3 regions of the Ignatzschineria sp. RMDPL8A genome follow, and region 2 is predicted to be linked to each of the others. Evidence: riboswitches for the same ligand, from Rfam matches in the RefSeq annotation. Region 2 holds a riboswitch; each other region holds the start of a gene.

Region 1 (4,517 bases), on a different contig from region 2:
TGAAAATCCCCCGCAAGGTGCCAATCATTATGGATTAAGAAAGAACCTGAGTATACCGCGTTAAGGCAGCCGTTTCGTCTTTTTCACCATAAATAATCGCGCGCCCATCATTAAAGAGCATAATGCGTTTTTGTACCGCGGATTCAGAATTTAAATCTTCCTTGTCAGCGATATCATCGAGCATAATATTGAGGAAATAGTCGGTCTCTTTGTAAGCAAGGTTCCTCTGTTCAAGACGCGGTTTAATGCGATTAAAATCGTGGGGATTTGGTGCATAGACCATAAACTCACCCCCGCAGAGTGTGCGGATTTTAAACGCATTAGATTTTTCTTTGGAATCTCCGTTCGAATCTGCTTGAAAGAGCGCTGGAAACGTCGGCTCACTTCCGCAAGTTGAGCAGTCAGGATTTTTAAGTTTATCCAGATTGATCGATTGAGTATGAAAGTCCCAAAGCTCTGCGGTAAAGAGAGTATCACGCACCGAAAAACCGGTTAAAAACTTGATCGCTTCCGCCGTTTGCAGGCTTGAAATCAGTTGTAAAATTGGCTGAACTACGCCGACAGAGGAACAAGTATCCTCACTCTCAAGCGGGATCGCCCCGAGCAGACAGCGCAGACACGGCCCTTTTTTATCAGTTACGTCTAAAGGCGTGTCTAAAAAGTTATAGGTCATGCCGTAACTCTCAAGCGCGGAGCCAAAAATCCACGGGATCTTAAGTTTATAAGCGGCATCATTAATCAGCATGCGAATATTGAGATTATCAGTGCCATCTAAGATAAGATCGGCGCCTTCGAGCAGATATTCAATATTATGAGGCGAGACTTCGGTGAAAATTGGCCGAATCATCACCTCATGATTGATCGCCTTAAGATGCGCTTCAAGGGCGATCACTTTCGGAAGCGACGCCTTCGCATCAGCTTCGGTAAAGAGGGTTTGACGGCTGAGATTGGTGAGCTCAACGATATCACGATCGATCAAGGTGAGCGTGCCAACCCCAGAGCGCGTCAAGGTTTCCGCGTGTTGTGCACCGAGCGCGCCCGTTCCAATAATCACCACATGCGCCGCACGAAGTGCCAATACGCCCTTCTCGCCGAGCTGATGAAATCGGGCGAGCCGATGGTAACGCGGATTTATCATCGGATCATGCCTTCCACCGGGCTACTTGCGCGCCCAAGTTTGCTCATCTCCATGCGTTTTGCTTCAAAGGCTAAACGTCCGGCTTGTGTTGCTAAACTCATCGCACGGCTCATTTTGATCGGGTCTTCACTATAGGCGACCGCACTATTTAACAAAACGCCGTCCGCGCCAAGCTCCATCGCATAGGCCACATCTTTCGGGCTGCCTAAACCGGCATCGACAATCACCGGCACCGTCGCTTGGTCGATAATGTGCGATAAATTGACCGGATTTAAAATCCCTAATCCGCTCCCAATCGGCGATGCGCCCGGCATAATCGCGTGACAACCCATCTCTTGCAGACGGCGCGCGAGCACCACATCATCGGAAGTATAGGTGAGCACCGTCATTCCTTCAGCAAGGAGCATCTCCGTTGCGCGAAGGGTTTCAATGGGATCGGGCAGAAGCGTTTTATCGCACCCGATAATCTCCACCTTAATCATGTCGCAAAGGCCCGAACCTTGGGCTAATTTAGCAATGCGAACGGCCTCTTCAGCGGTTTTTGCCCCTGCGGTATTGGGAAGTAATTTATATTTTGTCAGATCGAGTTGCTCAAGAAGATTGGGCTGGCTTTGATCAAAAATATCCATCCGGCGCACCGCAAAGGTGAGCACTTCCGTATCACTTGCCTCAACGGCGCCCTTTTGCTCTTCAAACGAACGGTATTTTCCCGTGCCTAAAAAAATGCGGGAATTGAACTCGAACGAACCAATTTTAAGTGTCATGTGTTAACCTCCACCGACAAAATGCACGATCTCAAATGAGTCGTTATGATTGACAGATTCAGTGGCGTAATGCGCTTTGGTAATTACGTCACCATTTTTTTCAATGATAAAAAAACGGCGCGAAGCAAGGTCGAGCACCTCCACAAGATCAGCGACCGTCGCCGTCTCTTTGGCAATCTCAAGCGCTCGATCATTCACAATAATCGTAATCATAGTCATCTCCTTTTTAGGTTAATCATTTAACAGCGAAATTAACGTTTGGGCATAAGAGGCGGGATTTGCATGTTCAAAAAGCGCCGACATCACCGCCACCCCCATCACATAGGGGCGGACTTTTAGAAGCGTCGTATGATCGATCCCCCCAACCGCCACCAAATTATCCGCAATCGCACTCGCCTTTTTCAGGTTTTCGAGCCCAAAGGGAGGATAATTTTTTAACGCTGTGGGAAAGATATGGCCGATCTGCAGATAAGACGCGTGTAGATGATGCGCCATAATCTGCGTAAGCGAATGAACGGAACGGCTAAAGGAGAGCGCAGGAAATCCAATCTGTGCGCGCTGTAGCGGAATGCTTCGCTCCGTTAGATGAACGTGGTTAAGCCCATGCAGAAGGGCGAGATCGATGCGATCATTGATGATCAATTTTTGGGGCGGAATGCCGTTTAACAGCGCCGTCTCGATGAGCTGATCTTGCTCAAGGGGCGACAAACTTTTTTCCCTTACTTGAATAAAATCCACAATGGGCGCAATCTCACTCATAATCTCGAGCGTCGCGTCCATCGGTAAATTATCTGGCGTAATGGCAAAAAGCTGTTTCATCATCCCTCGCTTGCGGGAAGTGGTGCGCGCCTCTTTATACCCCGTCGATTCCATCGTGGCTCCTTTATCTGATTTTCTCGACCACGATCCGGTCAACTCAGTGTAAAGCCTCAATGTGGCAATCGTTTGGCATAAAAAAACTTCCTTAAATGGCCGTTGGAATAACCCAATCGTCCTTCTAAGAAAGTGTGCTGTGGCTCTAAAATCAATGTCGCTAACGCAATAATTATCTCTCTATCGCGCGAGGATTTATTTAAGAGCTCGCCCACTTTCCTCCGCTAGTCTTAACTAGTTCAGGTTCAAAGAGTCCCGAAGTTGATCACTTCAATCTCAGCTGTTTTCAACAGCACCTCTAGTGGAAATCGATTAATTTCTAAAATTGAGTATAGAGCAGAAATGCACAAACGGCAACTGCTCCGCATAAAGCGCTTACATTAGGCGATTCGTTTCGCGAGCATCGTCGCAAATTGAAGCTGAATGCGATTGCCATTTTCGTCCACACGGTGGAGCTCACCCACATCTTCGTTATAGGTCACAAGTTCCCAATTTTTATAATAATCCGCCAGCTCGCCCTCACCAAAAGTGAACGAAAAGCCTTGATGGCAGGGATATCTGTCCGTATGCATCGCCGACACAATGAGGTTATACCCGCCGGCCGCTGTCGATTGTTGCATATTGCGAATAATGTAGGGGATACGCTCCGCTTCCAAAAACATAAAAACCACGGTGGAAAAGATAAAACCATACTCCCCATCGAGCGTTGCATCATTAATATTGTAGAGAAACGGCGTAATTCCCTCGATCGATTCCGTCTCAATCACCGCTTTGAGCGATTCGATCGCATTCGGATTGGCATCGACGGAGGTCATAGTAAATCCCAGCTCGTTCAAAAAGAGCGAATTTCGGCCCATCCCGCAGCCTAAATCAAGGGCTGCACACGGCTTAATCAATTCACTTGCCGCCACCACATCCGTATGGGGGAGTGTTAATCCATAATTTTTCTGAAAATAATCTGCGTCACGTCCCTTTGATTCCATCTCCGACTCCTTCGCATTTTAATGATGAATATAAAAGTAATGTTTTATTGTCCCACAAAAAAGAGGATCGGTCACCCTCTCCTCTTATATATTATCTTCCATTTCGGACAGATCTAAAATTTACTCCAATGGGCTGATCTTAACCCACTTTTTCTTGATGATCTCCAATGCCGCACTGATGACAAAAATGTGCAAAGGTGCTTTTCCGTGCCCCACACGCGCCACATTCGGCAAAGAGATGCAGTCCGCAATGAGGGCAATAATCTCCTAAGTTTGAGGCAAGATTGAGCCGGCGTTCACACCCTGGGCAAACCCCCTTTTCAAGACGCGCAAAGACCATCTCATATTGCAACTCTTGCCGGCGCGCAGGTTCAGGGGCCGCTTCCGCCTCTTTTTGGCGTTTTAAATAATTTCGCAATGCATTAATCACATAATGACCACCGAAAAAGGTCAAAATCACACCCACGCCGTAGCGCACATAACCGCCGTAGCTCGGTAGATACGGGACGAGCTCCACAAAAAATGCAAAAAGCGCAAAGAAGATAAATCCCCACACAAACGGCCAATAGCTCGAATTGCGCTTAGTTTTAAAGAGATAGCCCGCAATCAGAAGTAGCGGTAAGGTTAATAATAATCGGTAGATAAATACGCGTAAATCCATCTGATCACGGGCTTTTTGGTAGAGCTTAAATCCCGCCTCGTGCGCCTCATAGAGCTCCCCTTGCAATGCCTCACGTTTTTCATTTAGTTGACGCGTCT
Region 2 (4,517 bases):
GCGTGGCTTCCCTCATTTTTACTCGCGGGAACGCAAGTGGGTTGGTTCGGCGTTGGGGTTGCGATGTTTGTGATTCCGGTGAGCGAGGTGACCGGCATCAATCTCTATCTCCTAATTGTTCTTGCCGGCGCGATGATGACGGCGACCATGTATTTTGGGATTTCAGCGATTGCCGCGCTCTCGATTTTAGCGGTGCCTTCGATGACGATTTTAGGCTCCTATTCGGTGTGGAAAGCGGTGATGGATGTGGGCGGTGTGGAAGCGCTTGCGCTCGTTGAGCCGACCGATCCCATCACTATGGCGAGTGCGCTAAGCATTGTGATCGGCTCCTTTATCAGTGCGGGGAGCTTAACGGCGGACTTTTTACGCTTCGGTAAAAACGCCAAAACGGCGATTATTGTGGCGGTACTCGCCTTCTTTATCGGGAATTCGCTCATGTTTATCTTTGGCGCGATGGGAACGCTTGCACTCTCAAAAGCAGACATATTTGATGTGATGTTGGTGCAGGGATTGATCATTCCGGCGATCATTATTTTGGGGCTAAATATTTGGACGACCAATAATAATGCGCTCTACGCCTCAGGCCTTGGGTTTTCAAGCATGACGGGGATTTCAAGCCGTAAACTTTCGATGATTTTAGGCGTTGTGGGGACGATCAGTTCACTTTGGCTCTATAATAACTTTGTCAGCTGGCTCGTCTTTTTATCATCGGCGATTCCTCCGATCGGAACCATTTTGATTGTGGATTTCTTCTTGCATCGGAAGCGTTACCGCGATCTAAAAGCGATGAATGAGATTTTCATCAACTGGAATGCGGTGATCACGGTGATTGTCGGCGTCGTGGCGAGCTATACTTTAAATGGAATTGTGCCGGTAAACTCAGTGATTGCAAGCTTAACCACCTACCTTGTGCTTGAGAAAACCATCGGCGAACGTAATCGAATCAAATAGGAGTGACCATGAAACGAATCATTCAAAATGCGCGTCTGCGTGACCGTGACGGGCTGTGGCAAATCATGATGAATAATGGCCGATTTGAGGCCATTGTCCCGCAAGATAAAAATCTCGAATTAGGCGAGGATGTGGCCGTTCTCGATGCGGAGGCGGGGCTAGTGATTGCGCCCTTTATCGAGCCTCATATTCACCTTGATACAACGCAAACCGCTGGCGAGCCGAAGTGGAATGAATCGGGCACGCTCTTTGAGGGAATCGAGCGTTGGGCGGAGCGTAAGGCGATGTTGAGTGAAGCGGATGTGAAACAGCGCGCGCTCACCACATTAAAATGGCAGATCGCCAACGGAATTCAGCATGTCAGAACTCATGTTGATGTCTCTGATCCGACGCTAACGGCGCTCAAAGCGATGCTCGAGCTCAAAGAAGAGGTGCGCGATTACATTGATGTGCAGATCGTGGCGTTCCCGCAAGAGGGGATTTTATCGTTCCCCAATGGTAAGGCGCTGTTAGAAGAGGCGATGAAGATGGGGGCGGACGCCGTTGGCGGGATTCCTCATTTTGAATTTACCCGTGAATATGGCGTCGATTCGCTCAATTATGTCTTTGAGCTGGCGAAAAAATACGATCGTTTAATCGATATTCATTGCGATGAGATTGACGATGAGCAGTCCCGCTTTGTGGAATCAGTGGCGGCCTTTGCCTATCGAGATGAGATTGGCGAGCGCGTTACAGCCAGTCATACAACGGCGATGCACTCTTATAATGATGCGTATGCCTCACGTCTTTTCCGCGTCTTTAGACTCTCAGGGATTAACTTTGTCGCAAACCCCTTGGTGAATATCCATCTGCAAGGGCGCTTTGATCGCTATCCGAAACGTCGCGGAATTACGCGAGTGAAAGAGCTGTTAAAATCGGGCTTAAACGTCTGTTTTGGTCACGATGATGTTTTTGATCCATGGTATCCACTTGGAACGGCGAATATGCTTCAGGTGTTGCATATGGGGCTTCATGTCTGCCAAATGATGGGCTATCCCGAGCTCAATAATGGGCTTGATCTCATTTCAACGAACTCAGCGCGAACGCTTCATTTAGATGATTACGGCATTGAGGAAGGGAACTCGGCAAACTGCATTATCTTACCGGCAGAAAATGGCTTTGATGCGCTGCGCCGTCAGGTGCCGACCCGTTATTCAATTCGTCACGGGGAGATTTTAGCGGAAACGACACTCCCTGAAACTCATATCCATATGGGTGAAACAGAGCGGATTACCTTCTGCCGTTAAGCGGAAAAACCGGCGGATATTTGCATTCCTTAACAATACGCGCTATAAACGTAGCATAGATTTCACTAGGGGCGTCCACTCATGTGGGCTGAGATTAAAGCAATCGAGCTTTTAGACCCTCAGGACCTGATCTGGCTCATACCAGCGTAGGGAAGTATATCCGCACGAATTGTCATGAGCCTTATCTCCACACGTTGGGGTTAAGGCTTTTTTGTTGTTTTGATCGCTAATAATCCTAATTAAAGATCGCCAAACGCCTTGCAATCGCGCTTATATGATTCATTACGTTGCCAGACTCTCGTCTTTTTCTGTTTGTTTCATTCATGATTAAGGAGAGGTTTGATGACAACCACCAATATCGAAATTAAATCGAGTTTTCCCCGCAGTAAAAAGATCTATGTGGAGGGGAGCCGTCCCGATATTTTAGTACCGATGCGTGAAATTACGCTCGACGATACGCTCGACACTAAAGGCGCAGTGATCGAGAAGAATGAGCCGTTTCGTGTCTATGATACGAGCGGCCCTTACACCGATGAAAATTATACCGTGGACCTCACCCAAGGGCTTCCTGCGCTTCGCCGTAACTGGATTATCGAGCGTGGCGATGTGGAAGAGTACGACGGGCGCGAAATTAAAGCGGTGGATAACGGCTATAAAGATGCGAACGATCCGCGTAACTTTGTGGGTACATTTCCCGGGTTAAAACGTAAACCGCTCCGCGCGAAAGCCGGTAAAAATGTGACGCAGATGCACTATGCGCGTCAAGGGATTGTGACCCCTGAGATGGAATTTATCGCCATCCGTGAGGGCATGGATCCTGAGTTTGTACGTAAAGAAGTGGCGGAAGGGCGCGCGATTATTCCCGCAAACATCAATCACCCGGAATCAGAACCGATGATTATTGGTAAAAACTTCCATGTGAAAATTAACGCCAATATCGGTAACTCCGCGGTCACTTCATCGATCGAAGAGGAAGTGGAAAAGATGACGTGGGCGACCCGTTGGGGCGCGGACAACGTCATGGATCTCTCCACCGGAAAAGACATTCACAAAACCCGTGAGTGGATCATCCGAAACTCAGCGGTTCCGATCGGTACGGTGCCCATCTACCAAGCGCTTGAAAAAGTAAACGGCATTGCCGAAGATCTCAACTGGGAAGTGTTCCGCGATACCTTAATCGAGCAAGCTGAGCAGGGCGTGGACTATTTCACCATTCACGCCGGCGTATTATTGCGCTACATTCCGCTGACAGCAAAACGCGTTACGGGCATTGTATCGCGCGGGGGTTCGATCATGGCGCAGTGGTGTTTAGCGCACCATAAAGAGAACTTCATCTATGAGAATTTCGAAGAAATTTGCGAAATCATGAAGCAGTACGATATCTCATTCTCCCTTGGCGATGGTTTACGCCCCGGCTCGATTGCCGATGCGAACGACGAAGCCCAATTTGCCGAGCTTAAAACCTTAGGGGAATTGACGCAAATCGCGTGGAAACACGATGTTCAAACCATGATCGAAGGCCCTGGTCACGTGCCGATGCACAAGATCAAAGAGAACATGGATATGCAGGAAAAATATTGTGATGACGCGCCATTTTACACGCTTGGCCCACTCACCACCGATATTGCGCCGGGCTATGACCACATCACCTCCGCCATTGGCGCGGCGATGATCGGCTGGTACGGCACCGCAATGCTCTGCTATGTCACGCCGAAAGAACACTTAGGGTTACCAAACCGTGAAGACGTTCGCGTTGGGGTGATTACCTATAAACTCGCCGCGCACGCAGCAGACCTTGCAAAAGGGCACCCGAATGCACAAAAACGTGATGATGCCCTCTCAAAAGCGCGTTTTGAATTCCGCTGGGAAGATCAATTTAATTTAGGCTTAGACCCTGAGCGCGCTCGTGAATATCATGACGAAACGCTTCCGTCTGCCGGGGCGAAAGTCGCGCATTTCTGCTCAATGTGTGGACCTAAATTCTGCAGCATGAAGATCTCGCAAGACATTCGCTTAAAAGACCAAGATGGCACCTTTGCAAAAGAGGCGATCATTGAAGGGATGAAAGAGAAATCGAAAGAGTTCTTAGAGAACGATAGCCAAATTTATAGCTAATGTGGTAACGGTTCTAATGATCGTTAAATGACATTAGGCTAAAACAAAAGCTTAAAAAACTTAAAATGGAAAAGGAGCGCGATTGAATTCGAGCTCCTTTTTTTATGCCTAAAACGAGATTACGCTTCAGCAATCATTTTGCGATAGACGATCGTTTTTGCAAGG
Region 3 (4,517 bases), on a different contig from region 2:
CCTTTCCCCACCTCTAAACGATCGGCATGCTCAAGCGCGCCGGTAATATATTCTTTTGCTAAACGGACTGCTTCGACTAAGCCATGCTCAGGATAGAGCGCTGCGATTGCTGCCGATAAAGTGCACCCCGTCCCATGGCAATTTTTCGTTTTCACACGTTTTGCATCAAAACGGATGACCTCATCGGCAGTGACGAGCACATCAGGACTCTCATCACACGCTAAATGCCCGCCCTTCATCAAGACCGATTTTGGCCCAAGTTTAAGGAGCGCTTGTCCCTGCTCGACCATCTCTTCATAATTTTGCGCCTCGCGCGTTTCTAAAAGCGCCGCCGCTTCCGGTAAATTGGGCGTAATAATGCTTGAAAGAGGCAACATTTCATCGCGAATGGTATCCACCGCTTCTTGTACTAAAAGGGGATGCCCACCTTTTGCAATCATCACCGTATCAAGCACCACAAACAGTTGTGGATGATCACGCAATAATTTTGCTACAAGCGCTACAATCTCAGGATTCACGAGCGCCCCAACCTTGACACTATCGACGCGCACATCATCAATCACTGAAAAGAACTGTTTTTCCAGAAAATCGAGTGGCGTAGGTAAAACCGCCTGTACCCCTTGCGTATTTTGCGCAACTTGCGCGGTAATCACCGACATTCCATACGCTCCAAGCGCCGAAAACGTCTTAAGATCCGCATGAATCCCCGCACCGCCGGAAGGGTCAGTCCCTGCAATGGTTAATGCATTAATCATTCTTCTCTCCTTACGTATATGGGTTTTATCTGTTTAATACTTATCTACTGAACTGTGATCTAGTTAACACGATGATTCCTCAAGTACACGATCGATTGCTGTGCGTAATATTCTTGTTGCCGCCTCGACATCTTGTTGACCACAAATTGCTGACACTACCGATACACCCGAAACACCCGCTCGCATCACCGATTCAACATTACTTGTTTGAATTCCCCCAATCCCAACCAATGGAAGCGGACTCAGTTCAACTAATTCTACAAGTTTCTCAGGCCCGAGCATCGCGCGCGCATCAAGCTTCGTACTTGTTGTAAAGACAGGGCCGACGCCAAGATAATCCACCACATTTTGATCGGCCGCTAAAATCTCAGACGCATTGCCCGCTGAAAGTCCGACAATTTTATCCTCACCTAAGAGCTCACGCACCACATTTGGCGGCAGATCCGACTGCCCAACGTGCACTCCATCGGCATCCACCGCAATCGCCACATCCACCTCATCATTAATAATCAGCGGCACGTTATACGGTTTTAACAGCGCTTTTAGACGGAGCGCTGCATCGTACCAAATTCCTTTATCGGTCTTTTCTTCAAAACGGAGTTGCACCATCGTCACCCCCGCTTTCACCGCTTGCTGTGTGGTCGTAAGCATTCCATCAATGCCGCCGCACAGTGTGGGTTCAAGTACCAAATAGAGACGTAAGTCATCGGCGTTAAATTTTTCGCGACTTGATAATTCGCTTTCGTTTTGAATGGTTTTATTTAATTCATCCATGCTCAATCTATCAGCCGAAAGCGTTGATAATTCATCAAGTAGCGCTACTGAAAATGATCCCATGCCGCCCGCCATCGACATCTGCTTCATCACCGTCAGCTGATCTGCCTTCATTCCAGAATAGGCCATCATAAAGCAAGCACTCGTCGCGGCTTCTAACGGTGCGATTCCTGCCCCCACAAATCCGGCGACTAATGCTGAAAGCGAACACCCCGCCCCGGTCACTCGCGTCAGTTTTTCGCTCCCAACATTGATGGAATAGGTTGTTTCGCCGTCGGTGATGTAATCAATATCGCCCGTCATCGCCACAACAGTATTAAGCTTTTTCGCAAGAGATTGGGCGGTTTTTAAGGCGCTAAGTGGATCATCCATTCCATCGGGGCCTTTCGCGCTCGATTTTTCACCGGCAAGGGCTAAAATCTCCGACGGATTTCCGCGAATAATCGTTGGTTTATAGGCAAGAAGCTCATCACAAAAAACGGTACGAAATGGCAAAACTGGGCCAATCGCCACCGGATCAAGCACCCACGGAATCCCTTTTTGATGCGCAGTTTTAACCGCGATCGTCATCGCCTGCATAAATTCTTCGGTAATGGTGCCGACGTTAATGAGAAGCGCATTTGAGACCGAGACAAATTCCGCCGCCTCCTCTTTTGCGATCACCATTGCGGGAATGGCGCCGGAGGCTAAGAGCACATTGGCGGTAAAATTTTGCACGACATCGTTGGTCATACAGTGAACTAAAGGACGTTTGGCATGAAACTGCGCAAGATGGGGAGCCATTTCGCGGGCTCCAAAGGGAATGATATTGGGCATGATTTTCTCTCACATAACATGTAGGAAACCCGATTTTGATGGCCCAACGTGATGCGTTGTTATGTCAGAAAAAGGACTTCCTACGCTGGTTTTAACCAGATCAGGTTCTACGGGTAACTCTCAGCCAAGATGCGATAAATGATCGCATCCTCGGGCACCCCGGTCATGTCTTAGCGTATCAAAACGCCCCTCTTTTTTCAATCACTCCCGCCTCTTTCCCCATCTCTTTCACTCACGGATAAGCATCATAATCTCACATCAATTTCACCGATGGATCGCGCCGATAAAATGATGGTTAAAAACTCACTAATCGCTCGGTAAATTTGCTATAGTTAAGGGCTTATTCACCTTAAAATCCACCCAAAACATTTGGTTAAAAGAGTGCATTATGAGTTACGTTGATTCCGTCATCACCCCGCAAGAAAAAATCATTATTGTGGCGAAAACCCACTGGTTTATCTATATCAATCCGGCCATTTGGTGCATCATGGGGCTTCTCATTTTAGGTGGCCTTTATAAGATCGACGAGCTCTATAATCTTAATCTCTACGGAAAACTCTGGTATCTCTCCCTCCCGATATTTGCGATTGCACTCTACTTTTTTCTGCGTGCTTGGATCTATTCGATTTCAACGGAACTGGCCGTCACTGATCGCCGTGTCATTGCGAAATTTGGTTTTATTCGCCGCAATACCACTGAACTCAAACATTCAAAAGTTGAGAGTTTGCAGGTTAAACAGAGTTTAGTTGGACGCATTTTTGACTTTGGCACGCTGACCATTATCGGTTCCGGCGGTACGAGCGCCCCAATTCCCTATATCCGCGACCCGCTCTCCTTTAGAAGTGCCGCACTCACGCAAGATGAAGCGCAAAAAGAAGATGACGATTAATCAATAAACGTCTATTTAAGCTGATAAAGAGATTAAATCAGGCAGCAAGAGTCGCCGTGCTATGATTCTTTTCTCTCGATTCCTTCTATTTTGCCCACGATTTTACTAAAGCAAGGAGCCCTATATGCTGATCATTGATGTGCGCACACCGGATGAATTTAATGCCGGACATTTAGCCGATGCGATTCATATTGAATATCAATATATTTTAATGATGATCGATCAATATGCGCCGGATAAAACTGCTGAAATTGGGCTCTATTGCCACGCCGGCATTCGCTCAGCCTATGCGCAATATGCGCTTTTAGATGCAGGCTATGTCAATGCCATCAATCTTGGCGGATTTGATCAGTTAAAACGGCATTATCCCTTTGTCTAACCCTTAAAAAAGTCCGTTTAATCCTCACTATTATTCACAAAAAACTTTCCTTTAAAAACAACACCAAGCCCGCTTTAAGTGTCGCTTTTCCCTTGAATCAACCTCATAATGCGCTAAACTGAGTCAAATTCCTTCTTTCCCACAGCATAAGGTTTCGCTATGGACGTTTTACTCACGGTCTTACTGCTCATTTTAATGGCAGCCTCTTCCAGCATTATCCAGACATTTATTCCGATCAAAACCCCGCTTCCGATCTTGCAAATTGTAATCGGTTGCGCCGTTGCGCTCATCGGGTTTGAAGTAGAACTCCGCCCTGACCTTTTTCTCATTCTCTTTATCCCGCCGCTTTTATTTGAAGATGCGCGGAAAATGCCGATTTATGAATTTGTGCGCTCGGGAAGGGAGATTCTCAGCCTTGCGCTCACCCTTGTCTTTATTACCGTGATCGGGCTTGGATTTTTGATCCACTGGATCTTGCCTGAGATGCCGATCTACGTCGCTATTGCGCTTGCGGCGGTTCTCTCCCCAACGGATGCGGTGGCGCTTTCAGGCATTGTCGGGAAAGGCCGTCTATCGAAAAAGATGATGCGGATTTTAGAAGGTGAAGCGCTTATGAATGATGCCTCGGCACTGGTCTCCCTTAAATTTGCGATTTTAGCGGCGATCGGGACAATTTCCATTGCTACCACCAAGGATGTCGCTACGATTGGGCTCGATTTTTTAAAGCTTTCCGTCGGCGGATTGATAATCGGTGCTGGCGCCACTTGGATCTACCTCAAACTCGTCCAGCTCTTTAGTAAAACAAAAGATGATGATCCGGCGGTACAAACGATCTTTTTAATGCTGGTGCCCTTCTTTATTTATGTAATTGCCGAAGAGGCCGGTGTATCGGGAATTTTGGCCG

The links. Region 2 has a riboswitch for thiamine pyrophosphate ahead of thiC (phosphomethylpyrimidine synthase ThiC). Riboswitches for the same ligand answer to the same signal wherever they lie in the genome.
Region 1: another riboswitch for thiamine pyrophosphate. It lies ahead of OXI21_RS03240 (thiamine phosphate synthase); the one in region 2 lies ahead of thiC (phosphomethylpyrimidine synthase ThiC).
Region 3: another riboswitch for thiamine pyrophosphate. It lies ahead of thiM (hydroxyethylthiazole kinase); the one in region 2 lies ahead of thiC (phosphomethylpyrimidine synthase ThiC).

What each region holds. Positions count from the first base shown of each region.
Region 1 covers NZ_JAPPWA010000002.1:375,707-380,223, reverse strand. The annotation lists gene OXI21_RS03260 (hypothetical protein) at 1-1, opposite strand, end outside; gene OXI21_RS03255 (ThiF family adenylyltransferase) at 35-1,138, opposite strand; gene OXI21_RS03250 (thiazole synthase) at 1,135-1,902, opposite strand; gene thiS (sulfur carrier protein ThiS) at 1,906-2,115, opposite strand; gene OXI21_RS03240 (thiamine phosphate synthase) at 2,134-2,775, opposite strand; TPP riboswitch at 2,975-3,085, opposite strand; gene tehB (tellurite resistance methyltransferase TehB) at 3,156-3,758, opposite strand; gene OXI21_RS03230 (hypothetical protein) at 3,898-4,517, opposite strand, start outside.
Region 2 covers NZ_JAPPWA010000001.1:199,141-203,657, reverse strand. The annotation lists gene codB (cytosine permease) at 1-951, shown strand, start outside; gene OXI21_RS00890 (cytosine deaminase) at 960-2,237, shown strand; TPP riboswitch at 2,295-2,407, shown strand; gene thiC (phosphomethylpyrimidine synthase ThiC) at 2,580-4,352, shown strand; gene OXI21_RS00880 (DUF975 family protein) at 4,472-4,517, opposite strand, start outside.
Region 3 covers NZ_JAPPWA010000002.1:1,303,890-1,308,406, reverse strand. The annotation lists gene thiD (bifunctional hydroxymethylpyrimidine kinase/phosphomethylpyrimidine kinase) at 1-755, opposite strand, end outside; gene thiM (hydroxyethylthiazole kinase) at 819-2,345, opposite strand; TPP riboswitch at 2,406-2,517, opposite strand; gene OXI21_RS07475 (PH domain-containing protein) at 2,734-3,234, shown strand; gene OXI21_RS07470 (rhodanese-like domain-containing protein) at 3,359-3,613, shown strand; gene OXI21_RS07465 (Na+/H+ antiporter) at 3,773-4,517, shown strand, end outside.